Regions from separate parts of the Kribbella koreensis genome, predicted to be linked through region 2. Evidence: riboswitches for the same ligand, from Rfam matches in the RefSeq annotation. Region 2 holds a riboswitch; the other holds the start of a gene.

Region 1 (6,308 bases), on a different contig from region 2:
ACCTGCGCGGCGGCGGGGAGTACGGGAGCTCCTGGCACGACGAGGGGCGGCTTCGGAACAAGCAGAACGTCTTCGACGACTTCATCGCGGTCGGGGAGGACCTGACCAAGACCAAGGTCACCACACCCGCCCAACTGGCCATCCACGGCCGCAGCAACGGCGGACTGCTCGTCGGAGCAGTCATGACCCAGCGGCCGGACCTGTTCGCGGTAGCGCTGCCTGGCGTCGGCGTGCTGGACATGCTGCGCTTCCACCTCTTCACTGTGGGCGCCGCCTGGGCCTCCGACTTCGGACTGCCCGACGACCCAACACAGTTCGAAGACCTGCTCGCCTACTCGCCACTGCACAACCTGCGCGACGGTACGTCGTACCCGGCGACCCTGGTCGTCACTGGCGACCATGACGACCGGGTGGTGCCGCTGCACAGCCACAAGTTCATGGCGACGCTGCAGCACGCGCAGGCGGGGGACAAGCCGGTACTGACCCGGATCGAGGTAAACACCGGCCACGGCTTCGGCAAACCGGCAGCGATGGTCGCCTCCGAGTGGGCCGACCTGCTGGCCTTCGCTGCGCACCACACGGGACTCCAGCCGCAGTAGCGCGATCCGATGGATGCCTTGGGCAACGAACGGTACCGGGCCGCATTCGAGCGTGGCGCGGCTGCCTGTACCGGCTTCGGCGAGGCGATGGAGCTCACGGTCGGGCGCGAGGCCGCAGTACCGGTACTGCGGCCCGCGTCCACGGGACCGGATCGCTGAGCGATCGGGAGTATCAGGTGGCCGAGCTGGTGGCCCAGGGGCTGACGAACAAGGAAATCGCGCTCCGACTCGTGATCAGCAGACGGACCGCGGAATCGCAGGTCGTGCACATCCTGGACAAGCTCGGCTTCAGGTCACGCAGCCAGATCGCTGTCTGGCTCACGAACCAACCGGACCGTTAGGCGTTTGCCGCTCACCTGTGGGGTCCGTGTCTCACCAGGCCTTGGGTCTCAGCCCTGCACCGAGCGGTGGCGTGGGCTCAGGCTTGTCGGTGAGGTGGTGGGTTCACCAGATCTTGGGGGCGACGAGGTCGCGGGGGTCGTTGTGGGGCTGACAGCCGTGCGGCGTCTCGTCGTACTCGGTGGTCAGGCCGTTGGTGGCCAGGCTGCGCACCGCGCTGACAAGGCGGTCGACGTGCTCGCGCGTGGTGCCCAGTCCGAGGCTTGCGCGGACTGCGGTGGCCTCGGGCGAGTTGGCGAGCAGATGGCCGACCAGCGGGTGCGCGCAGAACTTGCCGTCCCGTACGCCGATCCCGTACTCCGCCGAGAGCGCCGCGGACACCAGCGTCGAGCTGACCCCGTCGATGGTGAAGCAGACCGTGCCTACCCGGTCGGCGTCGGCGCCGAAGATGTCGTACGTGTTCACGCCGGCGATCTGGGCAAGGCCGGTGCGGAGCCGGGCGAGCAGGCTGCGCTCGTGCTGCTCGATCGCCTCGCGGTGCTCGGTGATGGCGGCGCATGCGGCGGCCAGCGCGATCGCGCCGATCACGTTGGGGGAGCCGCCTTCGTGCCGGGCCGGGCCCTGGTTCCAGACGGTCGCGTCGCTGGTCACTGCAGCGGTCGCGCCACCGCCGAGGAGGTACGGGTCGGCCGCGTTGAGCCAGTCGGCCCGGCCGATCAGTGCGCCGGCGCCGTACGGGGCGTAGAGCTTGTGGCCGGAGAGTGCGACCCAGTCGACGTCCAGCTCCTGGATGTCGACCACGCGGTGCGGAGCGAGCTGCGCGGCGTCGAGGCAGACGCGGGCGCCGTGGGCCTTGGCGACGGCGGCGATCTCGGCGATCGGGAAGATCTCGCCGGTGACGTTCGAAGCGCCGGTGATGACGACCAGGCGGGGACCCTCGGGTGCTTCGCGCAGAGCGTCGGCGACGGCGGTGACTGCCGCTGCGTGGCTCGTCGGCGCTGCGAGCCTGGTGGTGCGCTCGGCGGGCCAGGGGAGGAGGGCCGCGTGGTGCTCCGACTCGAACACGATCACGGTCGCGTCGGCCGGTACGGCCCGGGCCAGCAGGTTGAGCGCGTCGGTGGTCTGCCGGGTGAAGATCACCTGGTCGTCGTCGCGGGCGCCGACGAAGCCGTGCACCTCGGCGCGGGCCCGCTCGTACCACTGGGTGGTGATCCGCGAGGCGTAGCCGTTGCCGCGGTGCACCGACGCGTACGACGGGAGCGCGGCCTCGACCGCCGCTCGCACCGACTCCAGACACGGCGCGCTCGCCCCGTGGTCGAAGTTCGCGTAGTCGGTCACGCGGCCGTCGGCCAGCGGGACCAGCAGGTCGCTCGCGACGGTGGCGGGGATGTTGCCGGTGGTGAGCTTGGCCAGGGCCGGCCGGGTGGTCACGGCGGTGTTGGCAGGCTCAAGGATGGAGAGGATCGACATGGTTCTGCTCCCGGGTGGTCCGCACTTGCCGAATCGGGGTATCCGAACGGCCGGGTCCTCACCCGGGGCACCCCACCGCGGTGGAGGGTTGCCGGCCAGCGAGCCGGGGCTTGACGCTGACACTCATGACCTGCCGAAGACGGTAACCAACGATCCGTGCTTCGCGCCAGCAGTCATCTCATTTATTGGGATACTCGCACGTATCGTGAGACGCCAGGCGTGAGCGGATGGGCTGTCCGGGGTTGTTGCTTAATGCAATGGCTCGCCAGGGGGCCGCTGGGGGAGGATGCGCGGATGACCTGGATCGCACCTGAGGTCGAGCGGCCCGAGGGCTCGCTCGTCGCGCCCGAGCGGGAGTTGCTCGCCGGCTACCTGAACTTCCACCGCACCACGCTGCTCCACAAATGCGCCGGCCTGACCGCCGACCAGTTGGCCGCCCGGCCGCTGCCGCCGTCGAACCTCTCCCTGCTCGGCCTGATCCGGCACGCCACCAAGGTCGAACGCATCTGGTTCCGCATCCACTTCGCCTCAGCCGGCCCAGCCGTCGCTGGCGCGGCCTCGACCGCTCCCGCCGACCCCGGTTCCCGGCTGGCCCCGGCCACCCCGGTTTTCGACCCGGCGCTCGGCAAGGACGCCGACTTCGAGTTGATCGACGCGAGTCGCGCCCAAGCGGAGTACGAAGCCCTGATCGACGAGTGGGCGCTGTCCGACAAGGCCGCCGAGGGCTACTCGCTCGACCAGCAGTTCACCTTCCGTGACGAGGTCTCCTCGCTCCGGATGATCTACATCCACCTGATCGGCGAATATGCCCGCCACTGCGGCCACGCCGACTTCCTTCGCGAACATCTGGACGGCGTGACCGGCGCCTGAGGCCCCTGCGGACACGCCCGGCCGCGTGGGGCTGTGACGCTACGGATGGGGCGGTGTGATCGGCGTGTGACACGTGTGACTCGAGTGGTAGTCGGGGTAGCCTGCTAGACATGGCGACCCGCACGTCTTCCCCGGCGCGGGCGCGGAAGTCGGCAGCCAGCAGCCCCGCATCGGGCCGCTCGGCAGCTGGTGGCCGCTCCCGTCCGTCAGGCGCCCAGAAGCGTGGGCAGAGCACGAAGCGCAGTGGCTCCACCGCTGCGCGCACGGCTGTGCCCAAAACGAGCAACGCGGGTCCGTTCGCGGCCGCCATGCTCGCCCTCGCCAGAGGGCTGGTCAAGGTCTGGATCGGGATCGCCCACCTACTCGGCAGCATGGTCCGCGGTATCGGCCACGGCGCCCGCGACCTCGACCCGGCCCACCGCCGCGACGGCGCCGGCCTCACCCTGATCGGCCTGGCGTTCGTAGTCGCCGCCGCGATCTGGTGGGACATGCCCGGCGCGGTCGGCAAGGGCCTCCGGGTCGCAGTGGGCGGCAGCGTCGGCATGCTCGGCTGGGCCGTGCCGCTGATGCTCCTGTTCATCGCCTTGCGCACCATGCGTCACCCGGACCGCAATGGCCCGGCCGGACGTCAGGTGATCGGTTGGACCGCGGTCTCCCTCGGAGTACTGGGCCTGGTCCACATTGCCAACGGTCTGCCGCGTCCCGGCAACCCATCGGATGGCCGGCTGCAGGATGCCGGGGGAGCGATCGGGTACGTCGTCTCCTCGCTCCTGTCCGATCTGCTCACCCAGTACGTCGCAGCGCCGCTGCTCGTGCTGCTTTCGATCTTCGGTGCCTTGGTGGTGACCGGGACGCCGATTTACGCGATCCCGTTGCGGGTCCGTGCCGCGTTCGACGTACTGCTCGGACGTACTGAGCTTCCTGCCGACGCGCCCTCGGTGACCGCGGCTGCTGACGACACCGTCCGGCTGACTCGCAAGGAGCGGCGCGCGAAGGCCGCCCTGGACGAGGACGGCGAGCCGACCATCAAGCCGTACGACTCGCCGGTGCTCGAAGGCCGCGAGATCAACAAGCGCGGCCGCAAGAAGGCGCCGATCGATCCGGACGAGGAGCCGTACGACGTCGACGCTGACGGCGCTGCTGCCGCCGCGGCCGGTGCGCCGCCGATCTACGGTGCCGTCGCGGGTGCGATGAAGGCCGGTTCGAAGAAGGACTCCGAGCCCGAGCCTGCTCCGGAGCCGCCGCCGCACACGCCGTTGCCGCAGCGGGTCGAGCAGCTCAGCCTCTCCGGCGACATCACCTACACGCTGCCCGACGGCCAGATCCTCAAGCCCGGCTCGGTCCACAAGGCCCGCACGAAGGCGTCGGACGCGGTGGTCGGCAAGCTCACCGAGGTGTTCGACCAGTTCGGCATCGACGCCCAGGTGACCGGCTACACCCGTGGCCCGACAGTCACCCGGTACGAGGTCGAGCTCGGTTCGGCGGTCAAGGTCGAGAAGGTCACCGCGCTGTCGAAGAACATCGCCTACGCCGTGGCCTCGGCCGACGTGCGGATCCTGTCGCCGATCCCGGGCAAGTCCGCGATCGGCATCGAGATCCCGAACGTGGACAAGGAGATCGTCAGCCTCGGCGACGTGATCCGGTCCGCGACCGCGCGCAACGACCACCACCCGATGGTGGCCGGGCTCGGCAAGGACGTCGAGGGCGGCTTCGTCGTCGCCAACATGGCGAAGATGCCGCACCTGCTGGTCGCGGGTGCGACCGGCTCGGGTAAGTCGTCGTTCGTCAACTCGCTGATCACCTCGGTGCTGATGCGGTCGACACCGGACGAGGTCCGGATGGTGCTGGTCGACCCCAAGCGGGTCGAGCTGAACAACTACGAGGGCATCCCGCACCTGATCACGCCGATCATCACCAGCGCGAAGAAGGCGGCTGAGGCGCTGCAGTGGGTCGTCCGCGAGATGGACATGCGCTACGACGACCTGGCGGCCTTCGGGTTCCGGCACGTCGACGACTTCAACAAGGCGGTCCGCGGCGGCAAGATCAAGCCGCCGCCGGGTAGCGAGCGCACCCTCACGCCGTACCCGTACCTGCTGGTGATCGTCGACGAGCTGGCCGACCTGATGATGGTCGCGCCACGCGACGTCGAGGACTCGATCGTCCGGATCACCCAGCTGGCCCGGGCCGCCGGTATCCACCTGGTGCTGGCCACGCAGCGTCCGTCGGTCGACGTGGTGACCGGTCTGATCAAGGCGAACGTGCCGTCCCGGCTGGCCTTCGCGACCTCGTCGCTGGCCGACAGCCGGGTCATCCTGGACCAGCCCGGCGCGGAGAAGCTGGTCGGCCAGGGTGACGGCCTGTTCCTGCCGATGGGCGCCAGCAAGCCGATGCGGATCCAGGGCGCCTGGGTCACCGAGAACGAGATCCGGGCGGTCGTCGAGCACTGCAAGGAGCAGCTGCAGCCGACGTACCGCGAGGATCTGATCGCGCCGACCGGGCCGAGCAAGGACCTCGACGACGAGATCGGCGACGACCTCGACCTGGTGGTCCAGGCGGCCGAGCTGATCGTGTCCACCCAGTTCGGCTCGACGTCGATGCTGCAACGTAAGCTCCGGGTCGGTTTCGCCAAGGCGGGCCGGCTGATGGACATCCTGGAGAGCCGGGGTGTGGTCGGGCCGAGCGAGGGTTCGAAGGCCCGCGACGTACTGGTGAAGCCGGACGACCTAGAGGACTTCGTCGCCACATTGCGAGGAGAGTGACCCGTGACCGCCCATACCGCGATGCCCCGGTCTGAGCAGCACGCTGTCGACATCGACCAAGCCACCCACGAGTTCACCGTCAAGGCCTCCCAGAAGGTGCACGGCGCGCTGGCCGTGGGTGCCGGGCTGGTCGCGATCGGTTTCGCGACCTCGGGGTCGACCAGCCCTACCGGCGTACTGCGCTGGATCGCCGCGGCCGCCTTCGCCGTGCTCGCGGTGATCTGCGCCCGGGCGCTGACCGTCGGCGCGATGCTGGTCGCCGACGAGGTCG
Region 2 (6,308 bases):
GCGCCGGTCCGAACGCTGGGTCGCGGCAGCGTTCGGCGTACGAGGCGTCGGGTCGGTGTTCTACCTGGCCTATGCCGGCAAGGACTTCAGCACCGACCTACCGTGGCTCTGGGCCACTGTCGGCTTCACCGTCGTACTAAGCGTCGTGGTCCACGGTGTCGCCGCCACCCCACTCATGCGCATGCTCGACCTCCGCCGCGACCGAGCCACCTGAGCCTGAGCTGAGCGACAGCTGGGTAGTCACCCGGTACCGATCACTGCGATACACAGCCCGGGTGAACTCAAAAACCCGCCCGTACTGATCCCGAGCCACCCGCTCGAGCACCAGCACCGGCGCCCCCTCGGCCACCCCGAGCAGCGCCGCCTCAGCAGCGGAAGCCGCCGCAGCCTCATGCACCTGCTCGGCATCAGTCGGTACTACGCCGTACCGGTCCCGCAGCAACCCATAAAACGACCCACTCTCCAGCGCGCCGAGGTCGATCCCCGGGACCAGGGAATCGAGCACATGGATCGTCTCCACCGAGATCGCCTCGCCATCTACGAACCGCTGGCGGGAGATACGCAGTACCGGCGTACCGGACGTAACCCGCAACCGGCTGCCGAGAGTCATGCCGGCCGGGATGACCACATGGTCGAGCACCCGACTCGTCCAGGTCCCCGGAGCCAACGGATAGGCGGCCCCGCGCGAGGTGGGGCCGCCCACGATCTCCTGCACGATCTTGGGACTGCCGACGAACATGCCACGCCCGTGTTCGCGAACCAGCCAGCCATCCCGGATCAGGTCGTCGACGACCGCCCGAAGAGTCGGGCGCGAGATCCCGAGCTCAGTGGACAACTGACGCTCCGACGGGATCGCCTGACCAACGGCCCGCGCTTCGATCAGGCCGATCAGGTATTCACGAGCGCGATCGCGCTTCCGAAGGCTGGCAGTCACAAGACTCCGAACGCTAGCTGTAGACCCGGACGTAGTCGACCAGCATCTTCGCTGGGAACGGTGTCGAGGAGTCCGGCGGACCTGGCCATACCCCGCCGACGGCCAGGTTGAGCAGGAGGTAGAACTCGTGGTCGAAGACCCACTTCTTGCCGGGCGGGAGGTTGGCGGGGGTGATCCGCAGGTACTGCCGTCCGTCGACCTTCCAGATGACCTCACCAGGTGACCAGTCGACGCTGTAGACGTGGAACGCGTCGGACCACTTCTGCCCAGCAGGCAACGAGGTCTGGCCGCCCGGACCGTTCTCCGAGTGGTACCCCGGTCCGTGCACGGTGCCGTAGAGCGTGCCGGGCTCCTTGCCGATGATCTCCATGATGTCGATCTCGCCGTTGCCCGGCCAGTCGACCTCGTCGATGTCGCTGCCCATCATCCAGAACGCCGGCCACAGGCCCTGCCCGGCCGGCGTCTTGATCCGGGCCTCGAACCGCCCGTACGCCTGGGCGAACTTGTCCTTGGTGGTGATCCGCGCGGAGGTGATGTCACACGGCCCGAACTGGCAGTTCTCCATCCCGGCCAGCCGCTCCCGGCGGGCGCTGATGACGAGGTTGCCGGCGCCGTCGGTGGACGCGTTCTCGCGGCGGTTCGTGTAGTACTGCCACTCCTCGTTGCCCCAGTTGGGCTCGCCGCCGAGTTCGAAGTTCCAGCGCGCGGCGCTCGGCTTCGTACCGGCTGCTTGGTTGAACTCGTCCTGCCAGCTGATCGCCAGCGGGCGGACGTACTCGGGCTTCTGCTGGGCCGCGGCGGACGCGCTGGTCAGTGTTGCCGAGGCGACGACGGCAGCGATCAACGCGGCCGTGGGGCGGGCTCGTCTCATGACACCTCCTGGGGTGTGGTCGGGCATGCCACGATGCCACACTGGTCAAGAAGTGGTCAAATATAGGGATGAGATCGGCTGTCTCGCATGGTGGGAACGGAAGACACAATATGGACCCGATTGGGTAATCTCGGCAGTGCTCATCCAGAGGGACTGAGGGAAACGGCCCGTTGAAGTCCCGGCAACCCTCCCCGTTCTGCGCACTCGATCCGAGGCGCCGGCGGCGGAACGGTGCCAAATCCGTCCTGTACCGAGATCCGGCGCAGGGAAGATGAGGAGGGAAAACTCCGTCATGAGCCTGAGTACCGCCGCCACCACCCACACCATCCGTGAAGGTGCCTTCGGCAACGGAACCCATCTGAGCTGTCGCGCGTGCGGCGCCAAATCCGAACTCGGCCCGTTCTACGCCTGTATGGAGTGCTTCGGTCCGCTGGAGGTCGGGTACGAGTTCCCGACCATCACGCGTGAGCAGATCGAAGCCGGACCCAAGAACATCTGGCGGTACCAGCCGCTGCTGCCCGTCCCGGTCGACGTGGCCAGCTTCCCGAACACCGAGCCCGGCTACACCCGGCTGATCGACGCCGGCAACCTCGCCCGCGAGCTCGGTCTGCGCAAGCTCTGGGTGAAGGACGACTCGGGCAACCCGACGCACTCGTTCAAGGACCGGGTCGTGGCCTCCGCCCTGAGCGCCACCCGTGAGCTGGGCATGAAGGTCTTCGCCTGCCCCTCCACCGGCAACCTGGCCAACGCCGTCGCGGCGGCCGCTGCCCGGGCCGGCATCCGCTCGGTCGTGTTCATCCCGCAGGACCTCGAGCGCCCCAAGATCATCACCACGGCCGTGTACGGCGGCACGCTGGTGGCCGTCGAGGGCAACTACGACGACGTGAACAAGCTCGCCTCCGAGATCGCCGGTGAGGAGGAGGGCTGGGCGTTCGTGAACGTCAACGTCCGCCCGTACTACTCCGAGGGCTCCAAGACGCTGGCCTTCGAGATCGCCGAGCAGCTCGGCTGGCGGATCCCGCAGCAGGTGGTGATCCCGGTCGCGTCCGGTTCGCAGCTGACCAAGATCGACAAGGGCTTCACCGAGCTCGGCAAGCTGGGCCTGGTCGACGCGACCGACTACAAGATCTACGGCGCCCAGGCGACCGGGTGCTCGCCCGTCGCGCAGGCGTTCCGCGACGGTCATGACGTGGTGAAGCCGGTCAAGCCGGACACGATCGCGAAGTCGCTGGCGATCGGCAACCCGGCCGACGGACCGTACGTGCTCGACGTGGCCCGGCGTACCGGCGGGGTGATCGAGGACGTCAGCGACGAAGAGGTCATCGAAGGCATCCAGCTGCTCGCCCGGACCGAGGGCATCTTCACCGAGACCGCGGGCGGGGTGACCGTCGCGACGCTGAAGAAGCTGATCGAGACGGGGCAGCTCGACCCCGACGCCGAGACCGTCATCATCAACTCCGGCGACGGGCTCAAGACGCTCGACGCCGTGGCCGACCGGGTCGGCCCGAAGGTCACCATCCCCGCGTCGTACGACGCCTTCGTGAAGGCTGGTCTGCAGTGAGTGTGAGCGTCCGAGTCCCGACCATCCTGCGCCCCTACACCCAGGGCGCCTCCGAGGTCTCCGTCGAGGGGGCGACGCTGAGCGAGGTGCTGGAGTCGCTCGACACGTCGTACCCGGGGATCAAGGGCCGGGTGCTCGACGAGTCCGGTGAGCTGCGCCGGTTCGTCAACATCTACGTCGACAACGACGACGTCCGCTTCTCCGAGGGCCTCCAGACGGCCATCAAGGACGGCGGCCAGGTCTCCATCATCCCCGCCGTCGCCGGCGGCTGACCCCGCCCCACCATCTGAGGGGTTAACCCCTCAGGTGGTGGGTTGCCTAGCGAGAATCTGCGCAGGCAACCCACCACCTCGGGGGTTGACCCCGCAGATGTGAGAGCCCCCAGCCGGTAGTCGGGCTGGGGGCTCCTGGTTTGCTCGTACTTCGTCAGTCGGTGCCGGACTCCATCGCGGCGCTGTCCAGCAGTTCGTCGGCCGGGTTGGTCTCGCCGCGGGAGGCGATGGCGTCCGCGCCGCCGGCGGTCAGCTCGCCGATCAGGGTGGTCTCGCCGAGCTGGTTGGTCTCGGCGCCCAGGAGCTGGGCGTGGGCGGTACCGATCAGGCCCAGGCCGGCGTACTGCTCGAGCTTGGCGCGGGAGTCGGCGATGTCCAGGTTCCGCATGGTCAGCTGGCCGATCCGGTCGACCGGGCCGAACGCCGAGTCCTCGGTCCGCTCCATCGACAGCTTGTCCGGGTGGTAGCTGAACGCCGGGCCGGTGGTGTCGATGATCGAGTAGTCCTCGCCCCGCCGCAGCCGCAGCGTGACCTCACCGGTGATCGCCGAGCCGACCCAGCGCTGCAGCGACTCCCGGATCATCAGCGCCTGCGGGTCGAGCCAGCGGCCCTCGTACATCAGCCGGCCGAGCTTGCGGCCCTCGTTGTGGTATGACGCGACGGTGTCCTCGTTGTGGATCGCGTTCACCAGCCGCTCGTACGCCGCGTGCAGCAGCGCCATGCCCGGCGCCTCGTAGATGCCCCGGCTCTTGGCCTCGATGATCCGGTTCTCGATCTGGTCGGACATCCCGAGCCCGTGCCGGCCCCCGATCGCGTTGGCCTCCAGCACCAGGTCGACGGCCGAGCCGAACTCCTTGCCGTTGATCGTCACCGGCCGGCCCTGGACGAAGCCGATCGAGACGTCCTCGGTGGCGATCTCCACTTCGGGGTCCCAGAACTTGACGCCCATGATCGGCTCGACCGTCTCGATCCCGGTGTCCAGGTGCTCGAGCGTCTTCGCCTCGTGGGTCGCGCCCCAGATGTTCGCGTCGGTCGAGTACGCCTTCTCGGTACTGTCCCGGTACGGCAGGTCGTGGGCGACCAGCCACTCGCTCATCTCCTTGCGGCCACCGAGCTCGGTGACGAAGGCGGCGTCCAGCCACGGCTTGTAGATCCGCAGCTTCGGGTTGGTCAGCAGACCGTACCGGTAGAACCGCTCGATGTCGTTGCCCTTGTACGTCGAGCCGTCGCCCCAGATCTGGACGTCGTCCTCGAGCATCGCCCGGACCAGCAGCGTGCCGGTCACGGCCCGGCCCAGCGGGGTGGTGTTGAAGTACGCCCGGCCGCCGGTGCGGATGTGGAACGCGCCGCAGGTCAGCGCGGCCAGCCCCTCCTCGACGAGCGCCGCGCGGCAGTCGACCAGCCGGGCGATCTCGGCGCCGTACTCGCCGGCGCGGCCGGGGACGGAGTCGATGTCGGGCTCGTCGTACTGCCCGATGTCGGCGGTGTACGTGCAGGGGACCGCGCCCTTGTCGCGCATCCACGCGACCGCGACCGAGGTGTCGAGCCCTCCGGAGAAGGCGATGCCGACCCGTTCGCCGACGGGCAGAGACGTGATGACCTTGGACATGAGAATAAGTATGCATTGGTCTGCATGATCATGCAAACCGGGTGGATAGGATGCGCTGCATGCGCGCTGTTGTGATCCGCCGGTACGGCGTACTGCCCGTGGTCGAGGAAGTCGCTGCCCCTGAGGTTGAGCCGGGTGGAGTGGTGCTGAAGGTGGAGGCGACGGGGCTGTGCCGGAGTGACTGGCATGGGTGGCAGGGCCACGACCCGGACATCGTGCTGCCGCACGTACCGGGTCACGAACTGGCGGGGACGATTGCTGCTGTTGGAGCCGGTGTTTCCGGGTGGGCCGTAGGGGATCGGGTGACGTCACCGTTCATCTGCGCCTGCGGTACGTGCGAGCAGTGCCTGGCAGGCAACCAACAGGTCTGCCTTCGTCAACTGCAGCCCGGCTTCCACTACTGGGGCTCCTTCGCCGAGTACGTCGCCCTGCCGTTCGCTGCGGTCAACTTGGTGCGGCTGCCGGATGGATTGGACTTCGGCACTGCGGCTGGCCTCGGCTGCCGCTTCGCCACCTCCTTCCGCGCTGTGCGGCAGGTCGGGCGGGTTGCTGCAGACGAGGACGTGGTGATCTTCGGCTGCGGCGGGGTCGGCCTGTCCGCGGTGATGATCGCCGCCGCTCTCGGTGCCCGGGTCATAGCTGTCGACACCAACCCTGTGGCTCTGGAGTTGGCCCGCTCGTACGGCGCCGCTGAGGTGGTGCTGTCATCGTCCAATGTCGTGCCCGAGTTGCTGGAGCTGACCGACGGTGGGGCGCAGGTGACGATGGACGCCCTAGGCTCCGCTGCCATCGTCCAGACCGCATTGACCGCCTTGCGGCCGCGAGGGCGGCACATACAGGTCGGGTTGTTGCCGGGAGGCGTACAGCTGGATGTGGGTCGGCTCATCGGTCAAGAGCTTGAATGGCTGGGCAGCCACGGGATGCCCGCCCACGCCTACCCCGAGATGCTCGCCCTCGTCGCCTCCGGCAACCTCGCCCCCGACAAGCTGATCACCCGCACAATCACCCTCGACGAAACCCCAACAGCCCTGGCCGCCCTAACCAACGGCACCCCAGCCGGC

The links. A riboswitch is a leader RNA that binds a small molecule or an ion and turns the genes downstream of it on or off. The one in region 2 is predicted to bind S-adenosylmethionine.
Region 1: it holds a riboswitch for S-adenosylmethionine, as region 2 does, so the genes downstream of both, ABD116_RS12355 (aminotransferase class V-fold PLP-dependent enzyme) here and thrC (threonine synthase) in region 2, are expected to answer to the same signal.

The regions. Positions count from the first base shown of each region.
Region 1 is NZ_BAAAHK010000006.1:2,342-8,649, reverse strand. It holds gene ABD116_RS12370 (prolyl oligopeptidase family serine peptidase) at 1-599, shown strand, start outside; gene ABD116_RS12365 (hypothetical protein) at 609-758, shown strand; gene ABD116_RS12360 (response regulator transcription factor) at 776-940, shown strand; gene ABD116_RS12355 (aminotransferase class V-fold PLP-dependent enzyme) at 1,044-2,408, opposite strand; SAM riboswitch class IV at 2,425-2,539, opposite strand; gene ABD116_RS12350 (DinB family protein) at 2,703-3,278, shown strand; gene ABD116_RS12345 (FtsK/SpoIIIE family DNA translocase) at 3,389-6,037, shown strand; gene ABD116_RS12340 (hypothetical protein) at 6,041-6,308, shown strand, end outside.
Region 2 is NZ_BAAAHK010000007.1:234,634-240,941, reverse strand. It holds gene ABD116_RS14995 (cation:proton antiporter) at 1-214, shown strand, start outside; gene ABD116_RS14990 (GntR family transcriptional regulator) at 137-934, opposite strand; gene ABD116_RS14985 (glycoside hydrolase family 16 protein) at 948-1,805, opposite strand; SAM riboswitch class I at 1,943-2,083, shown strand; gene thrC (threonine synthase) at 2,098-3,366, shown strand; gene ABD116_RS14975 (ubiquitin-like small modifier protein 1) at 3,363-3,638, shown strand; gene argG (argininosuccinate synthase) at 3,793-5,247, opposite strand; gene ABD116_RS14965 (zinc-dependent alcohol dehydrogenase family protein) at 5,307-6,308, shown strand, end outside.